DNA from 2 places in the Emticicia soli genome. Region 1 is predicted to be linked to the other one. Evidence: riboswitches for the same ligand, from Rfam matches in the RefSeq annotation. Region 1 holds a riboswitch; the other holds the start of a gene.
What was found. Region 1 has a riboswitch for thiamine pyrophosphate ahead of thiM (hydroxyethylthiazole kinase). Riboswitches for the same ligand answer to the same signal wherever they lie in the genome.
Positions count from the first base shown of each region.

Region 2: it holds a riboswitch for thiamine pyrophosphate, as region 1 does, so the genes downstream of both, WAE64_RS00325 (TonB-dependent receptor) here and thiM (hydroxyethylthiazole kinase) in region 1, are expected to answer to the same signal.

Region 1 is NZ_JBBEWC010000005.1:323,978-334,390, forward strand. Features, by position in the region: gene tenA (thiaminase II) at 1-73, opposite strand, end outside; gene thiD (bifunctional hydroxymethylpyrimidine kinase/phosphomethylpyrimidine kinase) at 60-896, opposite strand; gene thiE (thiamine phosphate synthase) at 923-1,555, opposite strand; gene thiM (hydroxyethylthiazole kinase) at 1,559-2,350, opposite strand; TPP riboswitch at 2,428-2,520, opposite strand; gene WAE64_RS09355 (hypothetical protein) at 2,755-2,964, shown strand; gene WAE64_RS09360 (zinc-dependent metalloprotease) at 3,249-5,804, opposite strand; gene WAE64_RS09365 (GNAT family N-acetyltransferase) at 6,015-6,461, opposite strand; gene WAE64_RS09370 (GNAT family N-acetyltransferase) at 6,448-6,924, opposite strand; gene WAE64_RS09375 (DUF1801 domain-containing protein) at 6,928-7,353, opposite strand; gene WAE64_RS09380 (HAD family hydrolase) at 7,598-8,386, shown strand; gene WAE64_RS09385 (phytanoyl-CoA dioxygenase family protein) at 8,387-9,109, opposite strand; gene WAE64_RS09390 (hydroxypyruvate isomerase family protein) at 9,317-10,246, opposite strand.
Region 2 is NZ_JBBEWC010000001.1:76,097-86,509, reverse strand. Features, by position in the region: gene WAE64_RS00365 (APC family permease) at 1-1,040, opposite strand, end outside; gene WAE64_RS00360 (NUDIX hydrolase) at 1,058-1,456, opposite strand; gene WAE64_RS00355 (amino acid permease) at 1,459-3,114, opposite strand; gene WAE64_RS00350 (alcohol dehydrogenase catalytic domain-containing protein) at 3,392-4,444, shown strand; gene WAE64_RS00345 (aldehyde dehydrogenase family protein) at 4,451-5,926, shown strand; gene WAE64_RS00340 (GNAT family N-acetyltransferase) at 6,099-6,599, opposite strand; gene WAE64_RS00335 (barstar family protein) at 6,596-7,021, opposite strand; gene WAE64_RS00330 (muconolactone Delta-isomerase family protein) at 7,078-7,374, opposite strand; TPP riboswitch at 7,528-7,625, shown strand; gene WAE64_RS00325 (TonB-dependent receptor) at 7,736-9,937, shown strand; gene WAE64_RS00320 (APC family permease) at 10,205-10,413, shown strand, end outside.

The DNA of each region.
Region 1 (10,413 bases):
GAATAAAAGGCATTTGCAGAATAGACTCATAAATTGGCTCAATGCTCAGCCATGCTTGTTCAGACCATTTCATTTTTAATCAGTTTTTGAGGGTTGAAGAAGTGATTTAATGGGCCATTTCCCTTGCCGATAGCCACATCGGCACCGTGTTTAATGGCCTGATGCACATAGGTTTGTCCGAGCGAAACTGCTTCAAACAGGCTTTTACCTTGGGCAATATAAGCCGCAATGGCTGACGATAGCGTGCAGCCCGATCCATGTGTATTGTTGGTTGGGAATTTCTCAAATTCAAACGAATGGACTTCGCCTTTCCCATCGAAATATAAAGAAGTGATTCGGGGTAAGTCGAGATGTCCTCCTTTTAGTAGTACCGACTGGCAACCCAATGAATGAATCTTTTCGCCCGCTACATACATATCATCAAGGGTTTTGATTGGCATTTGTGCCAGAATCGCAGCCTCGTCCATATTAGGCGTAACAACTGCCGCAATAGGGAATAGTTGCTTAATAATGGTTTCAATAGTGGCATCTTCTATGAGTTTGTGCCCACTGGTAGCAACCATTACGGGGTCAAAAACAAGGGGTATAGACGGATATTTGCTGAGTGTTGCTACAATAGTAGCCACCAACTCAGCCGTATGCACCATGCCAACTTTAATGGCATCAGGAAAAATATCGTCCAGAGTAGTTTCTATCTGCTCGGCCACGGCCTGATAGGGGATAGGGTAGATACTACGCACTCCCTGGGTATTTTGTACAGGTAAAGCCGTAAGCACCGAGGTAGCAAAGCAACCCAGCGCCGAAAAAGTTTTAATGTCGGCCTGAATACCGGCTCCGCCACTTCCATCGAATCCGGCAATTGTAAGCGCCGATGGATAGGTGTATTTTTTATTCATCGTAAAAAGAGGTTTCTAAAATGTGTTTAAAGTAAACACCTGCGCAATTCATAAGCTGCCTTCTCGGGATTATCGGCTGCGCAGATGGCCGATACCACCGCTATACAGTCCGCTCCGGCTTGAATAATGGCTGCTGCATTGCTTTTGTTTACATTACCAATGGCAATTAGTGGTTTGTCTGTCAGGCTTCTGATTTTTTGCAGACCCTCAAGCCCCCATTCAGTTACGGTATCGGTCTTAGTAGCTGTCGAAAAAATCGGACTAATACCCAGATGGTCAGCAGTTGCTGTTTCGGCTGTATCTAATTGGCTCAGATACTCAATAGAATAGCCAATCTGAAGTTGGTTACCCCATTTTGTCCGAATCTCTGTTGGAGGCATATCACTATTGCCCACGTGTATCCCGAAGGCATCTACTGCATTGGCGACAGCCACGTTATCGTTGATGATTAGGGGCACATTGTAGCGTTCTGTAATTTCTTTCAGGCGGAGCGCCCTTTCGGTAAATGTTTCAGTATCGAGTGTCTTTTCACGAAGCTGAATAATCTCAACGCCACCCGCAATGGCTTGTTCGGCTACTTGCAGATAATTCCGACCCTTACAGGCTTCGGCTGAAATAACGAGATATAACTTATACGGGAACATTGTGTGGTTTGCCATACGCTATGCTATTTTGAGTGTTTGCCAAAACTCCTCTTCGCTGATATTGTGCAGCTTGTCGAGGAGGTTTACTTGTAAACTCCCCGGCCCGGCGCTTTGTTTGGCAGCCAGCTGTCCGCAAATACTAAATAAGGCTGTAGCAGCAGTAAGTGCCTCCAGTTTGTTGTCGATGGCAGCTATAAAAGCCCCGATAACAGCCGTTGCAGAACAACCAAGCCCTGTAACCTTGGTCATAAGGGCATCGCCATTGTCTAAACTGATAATTGCGCCTTTGCCAACAATAATATCTGTCTTGCCCGAAATACACACCAGCGTATCGTATTTTTCAGCAATCAACTTGGCGGCTTCAATAGCCTCGCTGCTTTCGGCGGTACTGTCAACCCCCTTGGTTGGGGTAGTGTTGGCTTTGGCCAAAGCCAGTATTTCGGAAGCATTGCCTCTGATAACCGTAGGCTTATAGCTGAGTAATGCACTGAGCGTATGGTTGCGGTAATTGGTTGCGCCTGCACCAACGGGGTCGAGCACCCAGGGTTTGCCAAGCTGATTGGCTTTTTCGGCAGCCAATAACATTGAGCGCACCCAGTAATCGTTAAGTGTGCCGATGTTGATTACCAAAGCTTGGCAGATGCTTACCATGTCTTGCACCTCAGGGTGTGCATGAGCCATAATAGGCGATGCTCCCACAGCCAGTAAGGCATTGGCAGTATTGTTCATCACGACAAAATTAGTAATGTTGTGCACAAGCGGAGATTGCGTGCGGACAGTTTCGATGTGTTTCCAAAGATTTTTTTCCATTGCGATTTGTTTTAAAATACAATGGCTGTAGAAGATTGCTTTGAAATAAAAGAGGATAAGATACGCTTATGTAAAGCTATATTTTATTCGCTTTTCCCTACGTCGGTATCAACCGTATCAGGTTCAAAGGGACTCTCTCAATTCTTTTCAGAATACCCCTAAAGCCAGAGGCAAAGTTAGAAAGAAATATGAGAATGTCAAATTTTGGTGGTTTGGGGTGGAGATTGATATAGAGATTAGCTTTATGGTTTGGTTATAAGATTATTTTGATAGTTTGTCTGCAAAAATCTTTTATACACCAAATTCGGTAATTAATAAGAGGATGCAGGTTTTATAGAAAATCTAACAAGTAACTAAATAATAGAACATATAAAATCCTATTTACAAATAAAAATGTAAGAATAATGCTAGAATGCATTTACGAGTATGAGTTTTTCTTAACGGAAATATTATGGAAAGAAAAATTAGGGAGCTATTATAAAGATAAGCAAAAGTATGCCAACTATTTTTCTGAAAAATTATTAAATCTTGATAAGGATACTTTAGATTACTCAAGTCTTTCAAAAAGTTATTTTTGGGGAAGTATTATGGAAGGTATTGAGTCTGGTATTTAATGGACAAATTGAATTGTATAATATTGTCATTAGGGGAGTGTAAACTGAACTGTGCCAAGGATTTTACAACTTCTCGCCACTAAAAGGCTTACCAGCATATATTCCTGCTATTGCTTACTTTTTGAATTCTTCAAAATCAAATTTTTCTTTCTGTTCTATAAAAAAAACTGTGTCAAGGTAAAAATTAACATTTTAGCTAATTTTTACCTTGACACAGTTTTTTTTACAGTCTCAAAGCGGAAAGGCAACCCTTTCCGCTTTTTATTTATATTACAAACCACCAATTATTTAGGGTCTAAGCCTTTTTCAATGCGTTTTAAAACGTCTTGTAAGTGGTATTTGCTCATTTTATCTGTTGTTAAAGGCAATGCAGCTTTAATTTCAGTTTTCAACGATTCCAATTGCGCTCTTGCAATCGAAGGTAAATCTGTTTTCTTCAAATCAACCGTACGAATATCGTATCCGTAAGTTACTCCCGGAGGAATCGATAACACAGTTGTAGTTGTTGGTGTCAACAAAGTAATTACTTTCTCTGCATACACTTTTTGAAGATTACGACGATAAATATCTATCGGCTTACGGCTTTTCAACTCTGCCCATATACCACCACGTAGGTCAGTCATCAAATCATCAAGGTTGTAGTTAGCAGGGTTGGTAGCACTTGTTTCCATCAATCTTACAGCACGGTCGCCTAGCAATAAGCTATTCAACGTTGCCTCCTGAATCGATTTTATAGCCTCAACACCAGTTTCGATATTGATTTTATTCAATACGTTAGGGTCAATCAACCATGTTGGTGTTGCAAAAACCTGACGGTTCAAGAAAGCAACCGCTTCTTTTTGCGTAGCTTTTGGAACCGCCGTAAACACACTGCCTTCCATGTCGTAAGTCTTAGGGTCATCGAAGACACCACCAACGTTTTTGGTTACGTGACCCACATAACGACGGTATTGGCTTACTACGTTGCCATAAAGCTCGGCTAATTCTTTGTAGAACTCACCGTCTTCTTTGCTCCACTCTGTAAGGTTTGGTAAAATTCTTTGCAAGTTTTTGATACCGTAGTCAGAAGCCTTCATGGCGTTATCGCTAAGATCTTCTGTCTGGTAACGTGGGTCATAAGGACTGATTTCAGTACCGAAACGTTTACGTGGGTCTTTATAAGCCTCTTTTGTCCATTCGTTCAAAGTTTTCTTCTCTTCTTTGGCGTCTTTAGCCTCAGGGAAGTATGAATAACCCCATTTGATAGCCCAGATGTCATAATCACCAATACGTGGGAAGAAATCAGTAATACCATCTTCCGGCTGTGCTACGTAGTTGAAACGCGCGTAGTCCATGATAGACGATGTATGTCCGTTTTGTGCAATCCAGTTTTTATCACGTAGTTTTTCAACCGGAGTAGCCGAGCTTGCACCCATGTTGTGGCGTAAACCAATTGTATGGCCAACCTCGTGTGACGATACGAAACGAATCAACTCACCCATTAGCTCATCGCTGAAATTTTTGTTTCTTGAACGAGGGTCAACCGCCGCTGTCTGAATCAAATACCAGTTACGTAGCAAACGCATTACGTTGTGGTACCAGCCAATGTGGCTTTCAAGAATCTCACCACTGCGTGGGTCGTTTACGTTTGGTCCGTAAGCATTCTGAATATCAGCCGCAAAATAACGGATAGCAGAGAAACGTGCATCTTCAAGGCTAAGGCTATCTTTTTCGTCAAGGTACTCGCCACGGATAGCGTTTTTCCAACCTGCTTTCTCGAAAGCTACTTGCCAATCATCAACACCTGCTTTCAGGTATTTCTGCCATTTTTTAGGCGTTGCAGGGTCAATGTAGTAAATGATTGGTTTTTTAGGCTCAATAGCTTCACCACGTTTCTGGCGCTCAGCATCTTCTTTGCTTTTTGGCTCAAGTCTCCATCTTACAGCAAATACCTCCTGGTCAGATTTCTGAGATTCTTCACCAAATACAGAGTATTGGCTTGCAAAATAACCTACACGTTGGTCGAAGAAACGCTTACGCATTGGCGATTTTGGCAACAATATCATTGAAGTGTTAAATTCCATTGTAATAACACCTGCATCACGCGAAGCAGGGAAATACTGCCCGATTTGCGGAATTGGCATCAACGAAACCGTTGGAGGTACCACACCGAAAGTTTTCACCGTACGGATCTCAGTATTGATAGGATACGAACGGATATGTTGAATATACGAACGGTCGGCTTGTAAGGCGGTTATCTTATACAATTGTTTTGAGATAGGGTCAAGTGAAAACACTTGGTTGTCGCCTTTGAAATAATCAGTTACATCAATAACCGAAAGTGTATCTTTTTTCAAAGCTTTGATGTCAAACGCACCAATGATAGGGTCGGCGCTTGAGTTTCTTACAGCCTGAAAAATGGGCTTAGTGCTATCAGCACTGGTCATAATAATAGAGATAGAACGCAAGAAAATTTTGTTATCTGGTCCTTTTTCCCATCTTACCATCTGGCGGTTAACTTCTTCACCACCGAAAATTCCACCACCTGCAGGCGTTTTAGAGAAACGTGTTACAGTCATGATGTCACGGCCAATCAAAGAGTCAGCGATTTCAAAGAAATACTTATCATCAACTTTATGAACTGTGATTAATCCTTTGCTGGTTTTAGCTTTGTCGGTGATTACATCTTTGTAGGGTTTCGGTCCTGTTTTAGGTGCTTCGGCTGGTTTTGGAGTAGTTGTTGCCGGGGTAGTTTTTGCTGGTTCTTCTGGTTTTTTTTTGTCGTCTTTCTTTTGGGCATATCCCGTAAGGGTAACTCCCATCAAAACACAGGGAATCAGTGCTAGGCGTAATAATTTCATAATTAAAATTTAATAGTTTGATGAAAAAACTTCGTAAAAGTAAGCTAATAGAAAGAATTATTTTTAGAATATTGATGAATTAATTTGTAATTGAGACCAAACCACAAATTTCTACTAAATTTTTAGTCGTAGCATCCCCTAAATTGGGTGATTATTGTTGGGGATAGGGCTAAGTTAGTGACTAAAGGTAGTATAATTACGAGTAAATGCTTACTCTAATACTAAATGTAAAATCGGGAAAGGCTTGCCTGTGCCATCGGTTTCAGAGCGATTGGCTACCCTAAAACCATGATGCAAATAAAACAGATAGGCTTGTTGGTTTTGCTCGTTTACATCTACTTTACGCACTTTAAGGGTATTTAGTGCGTAGTTCATCAGGGTTTTGCCTACACCCTTGCCAATGGCATCAGGATGCACGAATAGCATTTCAAGGCTATCGGCATCGGTGCCCATAAATCCCAGAATCCTGTTGTTTTGGTTTCGAACACAAACGAGTTCTACCAGTTCGAAATACTTGTGTTCGTGGATGGTCTGCTTAAAAAACAAAATGTTTTCTTCTTCCAAAAAATGGTGTGTAGCCCTTACCGACAATTCCCAGATGTCTAATAAGCTATCGTGTTCGTTAGGGTTTACCGGGCTTATGTTATAAGGTGTCATTAATCAATACTTTGGTCAACATAATCATGTGCTTACACTGAATACCGTTCTCGAATATAGGTTCGGTGTAATTATCAATAAAGAAATTCATTTTAACGCCTGAAAGTTCAAAACCTTGCTGCTGGTAAAGATACAATTGCCCGATGCTGGCATTTGAAGTGCCAATAGAAAGGGTCTTATAACCTGCATCATTGGCTCTTAGAGTGGCATCTTCCAATAATAATTTTCCTATACCCTTTCCCTGATAGGCATCATCAACGGCAATGTTTTTGATTTCAAGCTCCTGCGCATCAATCTGATAAAGCACATATTGGGCAACTAATTTATCTTGCAAATAAGCAACATAGATAGTAGAGTAAGGGAGGTAGGCCATCAAAGCTTGTTCTGAGGGGTCGGCCGATAGCAACAAATCATAAGGGATGGCTTCATCGTTGCCGATTAGCCTAATGTTTAGTTCAAGCATAGTTTATTGAGAAGAAACATCTTGTGAACGACTGAAGCTCACCGACTCATCAATCATTTCCATCAACACATCCAGATTCACATCGCTAAGTTTTTTGATATAGATACATCCTTTGCCCGCCTTATGTTTGCCAAGTCTTTGCAATAAATCATCTCTTTTGGCGGGGTCGAGGGCAGTGTATAAACTAATAGCATCTTTACGGGGCGAAAAACCAACCAAAGGCGCATCGCCTTCGTGGCCGCTAGCGTATTTGTAATGATAAGAGCCAAAACCAATAATGCTAGGCCCCCACATACGTGCCTCAAGCCCTGTCTGGTTTTGCATAATTTCCAGCAGGTGATAGCCATCTGCTCGTTTGTTTTCGTCAGCCACAAGATTCAGAAAATCGTTGACGCTTTGGGTAGTTTCAATAGTTTTATTGTTTGCCATGAGCTGAAGTGAAGTTTAACAAAGATAAGGGAAATGTCTGAACTTTGATTTACCTGATTAAACTGATTTTTATGATTTAATAATTAAGACAAAATATGAATTTCATGTTATTTACTCACACGTTTCAAAGTACTAACTAACTATGTCATTATTAATAATCAGTTAAATCATTTAATCAGGTAAATCAAAGTTCAAGATAAAAATCATTTATCCGTATCTTTGCAGTCAAAAAACAACCAACGGAATGATAAAATTAATAGTGTGTGATATGGACGGAACGCTTCTGAACGATGAGAAGCAACTTAATGAAGATTTCTGGGATTTAGAGCCGAAACTAGCCGATAAGGGAATAAAGTTTGCCATTGCCAGCGGACGCCAATATTATAATCTGGTCGATAAATTTGATAGTATTAAAGATAAACTGATTTTCCTGGCCGATAATGGTTCATACGTGGTTTATCGTGACGAACAGGTACATTTAGACTCGCTTGATAAAGAATCAGCTAATAAATTTATCGAGATTGGTCGTACCGTACCTGACGCTTATGTGATTGTAAGTGCCAAAAAATCGGCCTATGTGGAGAATACCGACGAGCGTTTTCTGAAAGAAGCCGGAAAATATTTTAAGCGAATGGAAATAGTGGCTGATTTAACAAAAGTTGAGGACACTATATTAAAGGTTACAATCTGTGATTTCAAAAACTCTGAAACTAACAGTTATCTGTACTTTAAAGAGTTTGAGAAAGACTATAAAGTAGCCATTGCCGGCAAAATATGGCTTGATATAAGCGATTGGGGCGCAAACAAAGGAACAGCCATCAAGAAGATTCAGGAACAATTCGGGATTTCGGCAGAAGAAACAATGGTTTTTGGTGATTACCTCAACGACCTCGAAATGATGAGTGCTGCCAAATATAGTTACGCCATGAAAAACGCTCACCCGAAAATTCTGGAAGCCGCCAACTATGTAACCAAATACACAAACAACGAAAACGGCGTATTTGAGACTATTAAGGAAATGAATTTGATTTAATCAAGCAGAAACGCTTTGTAGTGATTCTGACCATTGAAGGTTGTCTGGCAGGGTACTTCTGCTAAACTCAATATGAATAACCCGCCTTTTCTGATGATTGCTTGTGCGATTAGAAGCATGAAGCAGCAAAGGTTTCATAAACATAATACCACCTTTCTGAACCGGACAGGTGGTTTCTTTTTCTATACTCCAATCGATGGTTTCGGGTCTGCAGATTCCTTTTAGATGTGATGACGGTATTACTTTCAAAGCACCATTACCTTCGTCGGTATCATCAAGGTGAATTCTTATTGTGAAATTATCTTCTAAAATTGATAGTGGCGGTTGTACTGCAAATTGCTTGTGTTTTACAGTCCAAGGGCCAAAGCCTTTTAAATCCGACTTTTTATCGACTGAAATCGTAAGGTCTTGGTGATAGGCCACAAACCAGTTAGAATCTTCGGGTTTATCGAAATAAATTGATTTTACTACAAAATAGTCTTCTCCAAAAATAGCATTGATGATAGAGTTAAGCTGCTCATTGAAGATAGTTTCGAGCGTCCCGGGTACTTCTTTCAGAAACTGCCTGATAGCAAATAAATCATTGGTTTTGCGGAAAGTAGGCTTTGAGGTATCAATAGATGCTATTGTTTGAAGTAAGTTTTCAATTTCAGCAGCATTGTAAACCTCATTCACAACGGCAAAGCCATCATTTTCTATTTTGTGTTTTAACGCAGAATACATATTTCAATTTATCAAATCAACAAAGACAATAGTGCTACATTGTGTTTTAGTGTACTTTGTGGCAATTGCATTTAAACCCTTATTTCCCCACTACCAACATATATACCTATGCTAGAATAAGAGCCGCAAACTTTGATTTAACCGATTATTTTCAAATCCGTGCAATCAGTAAAATCAGTTAAATCAAAGTTCAAGACGAAATTATTCCTAAACCTCAAAGCTATCAGACTCAATATAAGCTTTAATTAAAGCCAATTCACCTTCTTTGCCAGGTTTGAAATTACCGTGCTCCATACCCCAAATGAAAGTCTTGTTTTCGGCTTTACATTTGTTGTAGGCATGTTTGAAGATATTCTTGTAGTTAATTTCTCCGGTTGTCGGTTCTTTTCTGCCCGGATTATCACCAATCTGGAAATACCCGATTTCGCTCCATGTCCAATCGATATGAGGAATGATATGACCCTCATTTTTTTGCATGTGATAAATATCAAACAATATTTTACACGAAGGGCTGTTTACACCACGGCATATCTCATAAGTCTGGTCTGATGTTCTTAAAAACAGATTCGGGCTATCGCTTAGTGGTTCAAGAACCATTACAATGCCATGTGGTTCAAGAATCTCAGCACCACGGCGTAAGGCATCAATTACGTGTCCGGTTTGTACACCAATTGGTAGGTTACGCTCAAAGTCGCCCGGTACTACTGTTACAAATTTGGCATTACAACGTTTGGCAACATCAACGGCACGTTTGCAGCCGTTTAGAAATATCTCAATGTATTCTTTTTTGCCTGCTGCAAGAGTATTGGCTCCATTTCCGCCTTTATCTACTACAAACACGCCCATGTCCATACCTAATTTGGCCATAGTTTCGCCAATTTTGGTTTGCATTTCAGGTGTGCGTCCCATCATGCCGTTGTCTTCAAGGGCAGTAAAACCTGTATCCGCCATAAATTTCAACTGGTCGATTAAATCATCGCCTGCCAGATTCTTAAACATACCAAAGTGCGGTGCATATTTAAGTTTAAAGTTATTTTTAGCCGGAAAAAGGTCTAGTTTATCTGCAAAAGGTACGGCAGATACACCGGCCATACCAGCCATTGAGAAAGAGTTTTTAAGGAAATTTCTACGTTCCATAAGTGAAAGGTGTCGAATAGTGATTAATGTATGGGTTAAATTTAATAAATTCTTTGATAATAGATTGGTTATATAGCTAAAGTTGTGACTTGTAGCGACAAAAGATTTTATTTATTTTAAACCCCGTAAGAGTGATAAAGACTATACCAACTCTACGGGGTTTAATT
Region 2 (10,413 bases), on a different contig from region 1:
GAGCCTGAGAGAATCAAACCATTGTTACAGCCAAAAGTTGAAACCATAATCAACATAGCCACAACAATAGAAAAGCCTTGCCCACCAATCAGATTAGCCGCAGCAGCTGCTACACGGTCTTCGCTGGCAAACTGAATACCTCTGCTGAACACATCGGCGCCGTTAGGGTCGCCTTTTAGCGGAAGAATACACAAATAAGCAACGTTCATCAATAAATAAAGAACTGTTACAAGCATTGTTCCGATAGCCAAACCTCTCGGAATTGTTTTCTTTGGTTCTACTACTTCATCACCTGCAAAGGTCAGCCCGTTCCAGGCATCACTCGAAAACAAGGTGCCTACTTGTGTTACGCCTAAAGCTAGTATGATAGTAAAACCGCCAATGGCTGTTGTTACCCATTCGTCGCCTATTTTAGCGGTGCTTGTAGCAGCAAACATATTAGAGAAGTTTTGCGAAATTACATCGGCATTTGCACCTAATATGAAACCTAATATAATAAGCAAGGCAATTGCGCCTAGCTTGGTTGTACTGAAAATATTCTGAATAATCTTACCCTCTTTTACACCTCTTGTATTGGCATAAGTCAGAATAATAATACTGACTATGGCGAGTAAACGCTGAGAGGTAAGTTTGAAAGAAGAATCGCCAATGGCAAAAATCTCGTGTTTATCACTGATAAAATCTGGGAAAAGTACGCCCGAATACTTAGCAAAAGCTACTGCAACGGCTGCAATTGTACCTGTCTGGATAACAGCAAAGAACGACCAGCCATACAGAAAGCCGGTAAGTTTACCGTATGCTTTTTGCAAAAACACATATTGCCCGCCAGCATGCGGAAACATAGCAGTTAGCTCGCCATAGCATAACGCACCAGTCATTGTGAGTACTCCAGCCAAGAGCCATGAGGCTAAAAGCCAGCCGGAAGACCCTACCTGACGAGCCACATCGGCACTTACAATGAAGATTCCAGAGCCAATCATAGACCCTGACACGAGCATAACAGCATCGTATAAGCGGATTTCTTTCTTAAAATTTGCCACTTTGAGTAGAGGTTAGGTTAATCAATTAAATCATGATTTATTAGATGGTCGAATATAATCTGGTCAACAGCAGAGCTTTTATGCTTGTCGGCATAGGTGAGCCATGCTAATTCTTCAATTTCAGCGTCAGGTTTTAGTTCGCCTGTATAATTGGCCACATAGCAGGTCATCACAACAATTATTCCTTCGGCGTGCCCATGTGCTTGTGCTTCAAATTTTCCGAAAAATGCTAAAGAATCGGGTACAAGGTCTACGGTTAATTCTTCTTTTACCTCACGGATTAGTGTTTCGTGGTCGCTTTCGCCGACTTCACGCTTACCACCCGGAAAATAAAATGTATCCTTGCCTTTGCTGCGAGTGCTTAAAATCTTGCGGTCTTTTATATATATCCACGCAAGTTTGTCTATCCACTTCATGCTTATTTCTTGGCTAATTTACTATTTTGGTAGCCATAGGCAAAATATATCACTAGCCCGATTACCATCCAGATAATAAACATGCGCCAGTTAGACCAGCCTAACTCTGTCATCAGGTAAAGATTAGTCAGAATACCCAATACTGGTAATAAAGATAAATTGTGTTTGAAACTCAATACCGCAAGTGCTAGCCAAACCAGCCAGAACACAAAAAGCAAAGGTCTTTGTTCAAGATGTAGCATTACGTCTCCTTCAGCATAAGTAAAGTACAACGCCACTAGCATGAGCAATCCGGCAAGATATTTGGCATTTACATAAGGTATTTTAAACTTGGCATCTTTGCTTAGTCCTTTGGTATCGAGGTATAAAACTCCGGCACAAACCAATATAAAAGCAAAGAAAGTACCTACACTTGTGAGGTCAACAAAGAAACTCATTTTAAAGAAAAGAGACGGAACCGCCACCAGAATACCAGTGATAATGGTAGCAAAACCCGGAGTTTTAAACTTAGGGTGAATCTCACCGAATTTTTTGCCCAATAAACCATCACGGCTCATGGTCATCCAGATACGAGGTTGGCCAATTTGGTAGGCCAATAATGCACTCGTAATGGCAATAACGGCACTTACTGAAATAACCCCTGCTACAAAATCGAAACCAACTTTAGAGAACACATAGGCCAATGGGTCGGCTACGTTTAGTTCTTTATAATTCACCATTCCGGTTAATACGAGCGTAATCAGGATATAAAATATGGTGCAGATAAGTAAGCACAATAACATGGCTCGTGGTAAATCTCTCTGCGGATTTTTAGCTTCTTCAGCAGTTGTTGAGATAGAGTCGAAACCAATAAAGGCAAAGAACACCGAGGCAACACCACTTAGCACCCCCTCAACGCCATTCGGCGCAAACGGCGACCAGTTTTCGGGCTTTACATAAAATACACCAACAATGAGTACCAGCAGAATAACCCCCATTTTAAGGGCAACTAATATGTTGCTTGCATTACGAGATTCTTTAATACCAATATAGCATAGCGAAGTAATCAGAACTGTGACAAAACCTGCCGGCAAATTGAAAATAAGCTTGGCAAAGCCTAAATCTGGTGCTGTCTGAAAAGCTGAGGCCAGTTTTCGGGTACCTTCGTTAATATCGGCTCCTCCGGCCTGAACTGCCTCGAAAGCTTCTTTGGCTGTAGTGTAATCTGTTGCAAGCCACATCGGGAAATGAATACCAAAACCTTCGAGCATAGAGATAAAGTAACTCGACCACGAAATAGCCACCACCATGTTTGATACGGCGTATTCAAGAATAAGTGCCCAACCAATAATCCAGGCTAATACCTCGCCAAACGATACATACGCATAAGTATAAGCACTACCACTCACAGGTACCATTGATGCAAATTGAGCGTAGCTTAAAGCCGTGAAAATGCAGGCAATAGCAACAAAAACAAATAAGAGTGACACCGCAGGGCCGCCGTTGAAACTTGCTAAACCAATAGTACTGAAGATTCCGGCACCTATAATAGCAGCAATTCCGAGGGTTGTCAGGTCTCTTACGCCAAGAATCTTAGCCAACGAATGCCCTTCACCGCCTGTTTTTGCTTCTTGTATAGCTTTATTGACGTCTTTCCTGCGAAAAAGTGAGTTACTCATGAGTAGATAATTATTTAGGTTTTTATGTGTTTGTTATGGTATATTCTTCAAAACTATTCAAAAAATGATAATACTGGTCTATAAAAAGTAAAATATTTATCGAATCAAGTTTATTTCTATTGCCATTTTTGCAGATTTTCATTTTCTAATGGCTGCATTTTCTGAAATTTTCTTCTGAAAAAACTTGCCTGACTTTTTTTGTATCTATACCTTTGTATATATAACTTGTCTATACAAGTTGGGGCGTTTTTATTTATTAACTAAACCATAATTTCAAGTGAAAGCAGCGGTTTATAGAGGGAAAGAAGAAATACTAATAGAAGAAGTAGGCATACCAAGCTTAGAAGAAGGCGAGGTATTGCTCGAAATAGAAGCCTGCAATGTTTGTGGTACTGACCTACGAACTTACAGGCATGGAGATAAAAAAATAAGCCCGCCACGTGTTTTGGGCCATGAGTTTTGTGGTAGGGTTGTGGAGTCAAGAAGCACAGAAACTGATATAAAAGTAGGTGATAGGGTATTGATGTACATTGTGCTGTCGTGCGGGGAGTGTCGCTATTGTAAAGCAGGGCGTGAGAATTTATGCCAGAGCCGTACCACAATGTCGTATCATCTTGATGGTGCTTTTGCTCCCTACATGAAAGTGCCTGCAAAAGCTGTTCGCCGCAGGCAGTTATTTAAGGTAAATGAAGAAATGCCCTCAGAATACCTGAGCCTTGCCGAGCCTTTGGGTTGTGTAATAAATGCACATGGCCGAGGACGACTGGAAATTGGTTTAAAAGATAAAGTAGCCATTATTGGTGCAGGGCCTATTGGCGTAATGCACGCCCTTGTTTCTCGTTTTCAGGGAGCGCAGCAGGTAGATATGTATGATGTGATGCAAACCCGCTTGGAAAAGGCTGCCCAGTTTGATATTGACAATGTAATAAAGGTAGATAAAGAGAATAGCCACTTAGAGCAAGCACTTGAACTTACCGAAGGATTAGGCTACGATGTAGTAATAGTGGCCGTAAGTGTTGCACAGGCACAAGCCGATGCCCTGGAAATAGCCGGAAAAGCCGGACGGGTTGAGTATTTTGGCGGTTTGCCAAAAACGAATCCGTTTGCCACGTTAAATACCAACCATCTGCATTATAAAGAATTACGCATCAGCGGTTCTTATTCTGAAAAAATGAGTGATTTTCAGGCTGCTACGGCTTTGGTACAAAAAAAGAATTTTCCGTCAGATAAAATAGTTACCCATATACTACCACTAGACAGAATCACCGAGGCATTTACTTTGATGGAATCGGGCGAGGCACTGAAAGTAAGTATTAAACCTAATCTTTAAGATTTTATGAACACCGAATTGATAGCCGAAATAAAGGGACGTAACTGGGGACTTTTTATTGATGGAAAGCCACTGCCTGCTGCTGATGAATCTAGTATTAGTATTTATTCTCCGGCTAATGGTGAGCTTATCGCTACCATTGCCCGTGCAACACAAGAAGATGTGAATCTGGCAGTAGAAACGGCTCAGGAAGGGTTTAAAGAATGGTCAAAGTTGACGGCTTATCAACGAGAGAGTATCATAAAAAAAGCGACAGCTTACGTGCGTACCCAAGCCGACCGCATTGGTATGCTTATGGCTATGGAGCAAGGCAAGCCTTTCAATCAATCGAAATCTGAAATTATAGGCTCGTGCGATACGCTTGATTATTTTGCTGCCGAGGGTGTGCGGGTAGAAGGCTATGTGAATCAGACCGAGAAAACAGGGCTTTTTTCGATGGTGAAATACTATCCGGTAGGCGTTTGTGCCTTGATTACCCCCTGGAATTATCCTGTCTCATTGTTATCGTGGAAACTCGGGCCAGCTTTGACTGTTGGTTGTTCGGTAGTAGTAAAACCTACTACTGTTACACCGCTATCGCCTATGGCGTTTTGTATGGCTTTGGTCGATGGTGGTGTTCCTGCTAAGGTGATTAGTGTGCTTACAGGCCAAGGCGCTGTGGTTGGTGATAGTCTGGTGAAACATCCAGTAGTAAAAAAAGTAGCCATGACAGGCTCAACCGGAACAGGAAGAAAACTCATGCAAACCGTAGCCCCATACCTAAAGAAAATTTCTTTAGAACTTGGCGGCCAATGCCCGGCTATTGTTTGCGAAGATGCCGATATAAAAAATGCTGCTGCTATAGTTGCTTACAAAGGATTCAGAAACATGGGGCAGTCGTGCAGTAGTGTCAATCGGGTGTATGTGCATACATCCAAACATCAGGAGTTTGTAGCCGAATTAAAAAAACAGGCAGAAAAATTAACAATTGGCGATGGCATAAGCGATGGCGCTGTAGATTTAGGCCCAATGGCAACGGCTGATGGCGTAGCAACATCAAGGCTACACGTAGAAGATGCCATAGGTAAAGGCGCTTCACTTGTAACAGGTGGCAGAGCACCAGAGGGGGAACAGTACGAAAAAGGCTTTTATTTTCTGCCTACTATCTTAGATAACTGTAATGATTCAATGAAAGTAATGCAAGAAGAAACCTTTGGCTGTATTGTGCCTGTAGAAACTTTCGAGACGCTCAATGAAGCCATCACAAAAGCCAATAATACCAATTATGGTTTGGTTGCTTATGCATTTACCAAAGATTTTAAAACAAGTATGTTATTAGGCGAGCAATTGGAAGCCGGAACAGTATGTATTAACAATGGTGCTGTAAATACCAACTATGCACCTTATGCAGGTTGGAAAGACTCAGGCTATGGCGTAGAGTTATCAAGAAATGCAGTTTTTGAATACCTTGAAACCAAGCATATAAAAATAGAGGGCTTATAATTTATATACTGAAGTTGTTTAGGATTATTTCTTTCGTTTAAAAATGCGTTATTTTAGCTACGCCTTCGTCAAATAATTTCAACCATAGCTCTGCTATGGAATTCCATTCGGGGCTTCATCATTTGACTTGTCTCGCTCAAAATACCACTATTTTTAAACTGAAATTAAAATCCTAAACAACTTCACGGTATTTGGCATAAATGTGCTCGTCGTAGAGGTTGCCTTCTTTTACCAAAGATTTTTTCAGAACAGCCTCTTTTTCAAAACCTGCTTTTTCAAGCGCTTTCATTGATGGTAGGTTGTACTCAAAAACTCCGGCATAAATGCGGTGAATTTTATAATACGCAAAGGTATATTGCACTACTTCGGTAATAGCAGTAGAGATAATCTTATTACCCCAGTAGGCTTCGCCGAGCCAGTAGCCTATCTCGGCGTTTTTCTGATAAATATCGTCTTTGAGCATAATACCTATGCCTCCAACGGCTTTAGCATCAACCTCTATGGCAAAGTTTTCTGCCGAATCTGCGGCAATTTTTACCCACTCATACGCATCTGTAATGGTATAAGGGTGAGGGAAAACATCTTTCAGGTTTTTCCAGATTTTATAATTGTTGGCATTTTCAGCCAATGATTTTTCATCGCCCGACTGCCATCTTCTCAGCGTAAAATTCATTTGGTGCTTGTTCGGTAGCTTATTTCCTGTTTGTCGAGTAGCCCTCTTACACGAGCACTATCTGAAAACGCAAAGATTAGCTCTTTTTTAGGTAGGTCTTCGCTATCTTCCCAGCGCCAGTCTTCACAAATGGCATCAAGTAGATTAAGTAATGTGCCTATTTTTTCAGGGTTCCGTTCCTTTTCTATAAAATGTTCGGAAGGCGAAATATACACTACTATTTTTTCGTCTTCCAGCCACGATAAATTGCTTAACATTTCATCAAGCGATTCGATTGTAAAACCAAACTCTTCAGGAAAAGCGAGTGCATCGCCGATTTCTTCATAAAAGCCTCGCATCGTAAGCGTTTTATGGCCATCTAGTTCGATGATTGAGTATTCGGCAGGTAATTCTAAATCTTTGACAACAAGAAAATTAGGCATAGGTTTTGGTAAGCAGAAATATTTATAAGCGTGGTCTTCAACAGACCACGCATCGATTAGTTCAATGAAAACGTAGGCACTTTCATCACCACAGAGTTCATAAACATGAGTTCTGTAATGGTTGGGTGCATATAGTCTATTAATGGAAATTCGGCAATAATATCCATTACTTCAAGTTCGTCTTGGGCGTTCACAATGCACCAGAGTTTGCTTCTATCGGCCGACAGCGCATATGAATTAAGCTTTCCTTCTTCTAACAATTGATTTACAGCAATTCGTTGATAAGGAATTTTGGCAATGAAACCTTCTGGGAAAGGCACTGGCAAATCAAATTCCACCATAAATTGAGTCATAATCTCTCCTATATTTTAATAATACAATCACAAAATCTATACCACACTAAATTGTTTGCTATTTGGGTAGAATTAACAACGTTTCGAGATGCTATAAATTTCTTATCACTAATATAAACAAGTTTTCGTGAAAAAACGTTTTCTTTGCAAAACTTATCTCAAAAGGGGTGCCTTAATATAACGGGCTGAGATTATACCCATCGAACCTGATACAGGTAATTCTGTCGAAGGGAGAGAGAATAGTTTTATAGTGTGCGCAGCTATAAGACTGTTTACAAATTCCATTTAAAATTTTGTTTCACTAAGAGCCAAAAGCTCACAAGATTTTACTCCTTTGCCTTGTTAAAATTTTCGTAATTCAATGAAAAAATTAACAAAGAATGTTTTATGTATTCTTTTAACCAGCGTACCAAAAACGCTTAGAAAAACCTTTTCTACTACTGCCTTCTTACTTTTTTTTGTTTCAATTGCCTTTGCTCAGGAAGATTCTGCCAGAATCAGTGAGTTGAATGAAGTTGTTGTGAAGTCGACCCGTGCTAACGAAAAAACTGGTATGGCTTTTACAAACGTCTATAAGCGAGACATCAAAAAACAAAATCTTGGGCAAGATTTACCGTTTCTATTGAATCAATTACCTTCGGTTGTGGTGAGCTCTGATGCCGGCGCCGGCGTTGGCTACACGGGTATCCGTATTCGTGGTTCAGACCCTACCCGTATCAATGTAACGCTTAATGGGGTGCCTTATAATGACTCTGAGTCGCAGGGGACATTCTGGGTAAACATGCCCGATTTCGCCTCTAGTGTGCAAAGTATTCAGGTGCAACGAGGGGTCGGAACATCAACTAATGGCGCAGGTGCTTTTGGGGCTAGTCTTAATATTAGTACTTTGGGTTATGAGCGTGAGGCTTTTGGCGAAACCAACTTTACGTATGGCTCTTTCAATACCATGAAAGCCAATATTATGGCAAGTACAGGTTTGCTGAATAACCATTTTGTGGTTGATGCCCGTTTATCGAAACTATCGTCGGACGGATATATTGACAGAGCAAGTTCAGACCTGAAATCGTTTTATGTATCGGCAGGCTATTACAACAAAAGCAATTTTGTAAGGCTCAATGTTTTTTCGGGTAAAGAAGTTACCTATCAGGCTTGGGAAGGCGTACCGGAAAGATTGTTGAAGAGCAACAGAACTTTTAACCCTTACACATACCCTAACCAGGTAGACAACTATCAGCAAGATAACTATCAGTTGATTTCTTCTTTTAAACTAAGCGAAAAATGGACGTTTAATCCGACGTTGCATTATACAAGAGGAAAGGGATATTATGAGCAATTCAGAGAAATGGACGAATTAGCCAACTATAAATTGCCCGTTTCGGCCATAGGTGGCGATACCATTACACATTCTGATTTGGTACGCAGAAAATGGCTCGATAACCACTTTTATGGCATTACTTATTCGTTCGATTATCAGAGCAATAAAAAGCTATCAGCCAATATTGGCGGTGCATGGAACAAATATGATGGCGACCACTATGGCGAGGTAATCTGGACGAAATTTGCTTTGACTCCTTCTAACGATTATCGTTGGTATGAGAGCCGTTCTATCAAAACCGACTTTAATATTTTTGCAAAGGCATTCTATCAAGTAACTGATAAGTTCAATCTGTTTGGTGATGTGCAATACCGTACGGTATCTTACGATATGAATGGCATTGCAGATAAATTGCAGGATATTACCCGCCAGACTTCGTTCCAGTTTGTTAACCCTAAGCTGGGTTTGAATTATCAGCTAAGCAATCAGGCTTCGTTCTATGCTTCTTATGCAGTTGGGAATAAAGAGCCTAACCGCACCGATTTTATAGATAATGTAAAAGTTCCAAAACCTGAACATTTGGAAGATTTAGAAGCGGGGTATCGTTGGGCAAATCAGACATTGAGTTTTGATGCGAACTTCTATTACATGAACTATAGAAATCAATTGGTACTTACCGGACAGGTAAATGGGGTAGGAGAGGCGATTCGTGTAAATGTACCGAAAAGCTACCGGGCTGGTATTGAATTGGTTGCCAACTGGAAATTTGCATCACAATGGCGCTTGAATGCCAACGCTACATTCAGCCAGAATAAAATCAGAAACTTTAGCGAAACCATTGTGAATTATGATGGCGATGCCGATAGAGTAAATCAGTTTGCTAAAACAGATATTTCGTTTTCGCCGAATGTGATAGCGGGCGGGCAGTTGTCTTATTCGCCCTTGAAAAATCTTGAGTTTGCCTGGTTGCCTAAGTATGTTGGTAAACAGTATATGGACAATACTTCGGACGAAAACCGGAAGCTGAATGCCTTTTTTGTGAACGATTTACGTGCAAACTATACAATTAATCCGAAAATCGTAAAAGAGATTACTTTCAGCTTATTAGCTAATAATATCCTTAACCATTTGTATGAAGCCAATGGCTATACATATAGCTATATATATGGCCAACAAGTAGTTACCGAAAACTTTTATTACCCACAAGCTGGCACAAACTTCTTGCTGGCTGTGCGTGTAAAATTGTAATGTTAATAGGGGTAAAATAGGGCTTGCTTTATTTTACCCCTTAAAACTCTGTGTTTTCAGCCAAAATATTTTTTTGGGCTATATCAAAATAAACAAACTTTTTTCTACGTTTTTAATTAAATTTCTGTATTTGTAAATAGTTGACATTGAGCGACTTACGTGCTAACCTATTGTTTGATATTTGCTTCTTTTTGAAAAGCAAAATCTTGCTTTTCTTCTATTTATCTGATTAATTGCTATATTCGTTAAAATTAATAAAACGAAAGTATGGCTTCTGAAAAAAACAAAGGTGAACTTCTCAAACTTCTTGGTGTTGGTTTTGGTATTGCAGTAACAGTTGGCGGAACAATCGGTACGGGTATTTTGCGTAAACCCGGTCCTATTGCTGCTAATCTGGGCGACCCTACACTTATTATGTTGGTTTGGGTTTTGGTGAGTATCTATGCTTTTTTAGGGGTTTTGTGTGCTATTGAGTT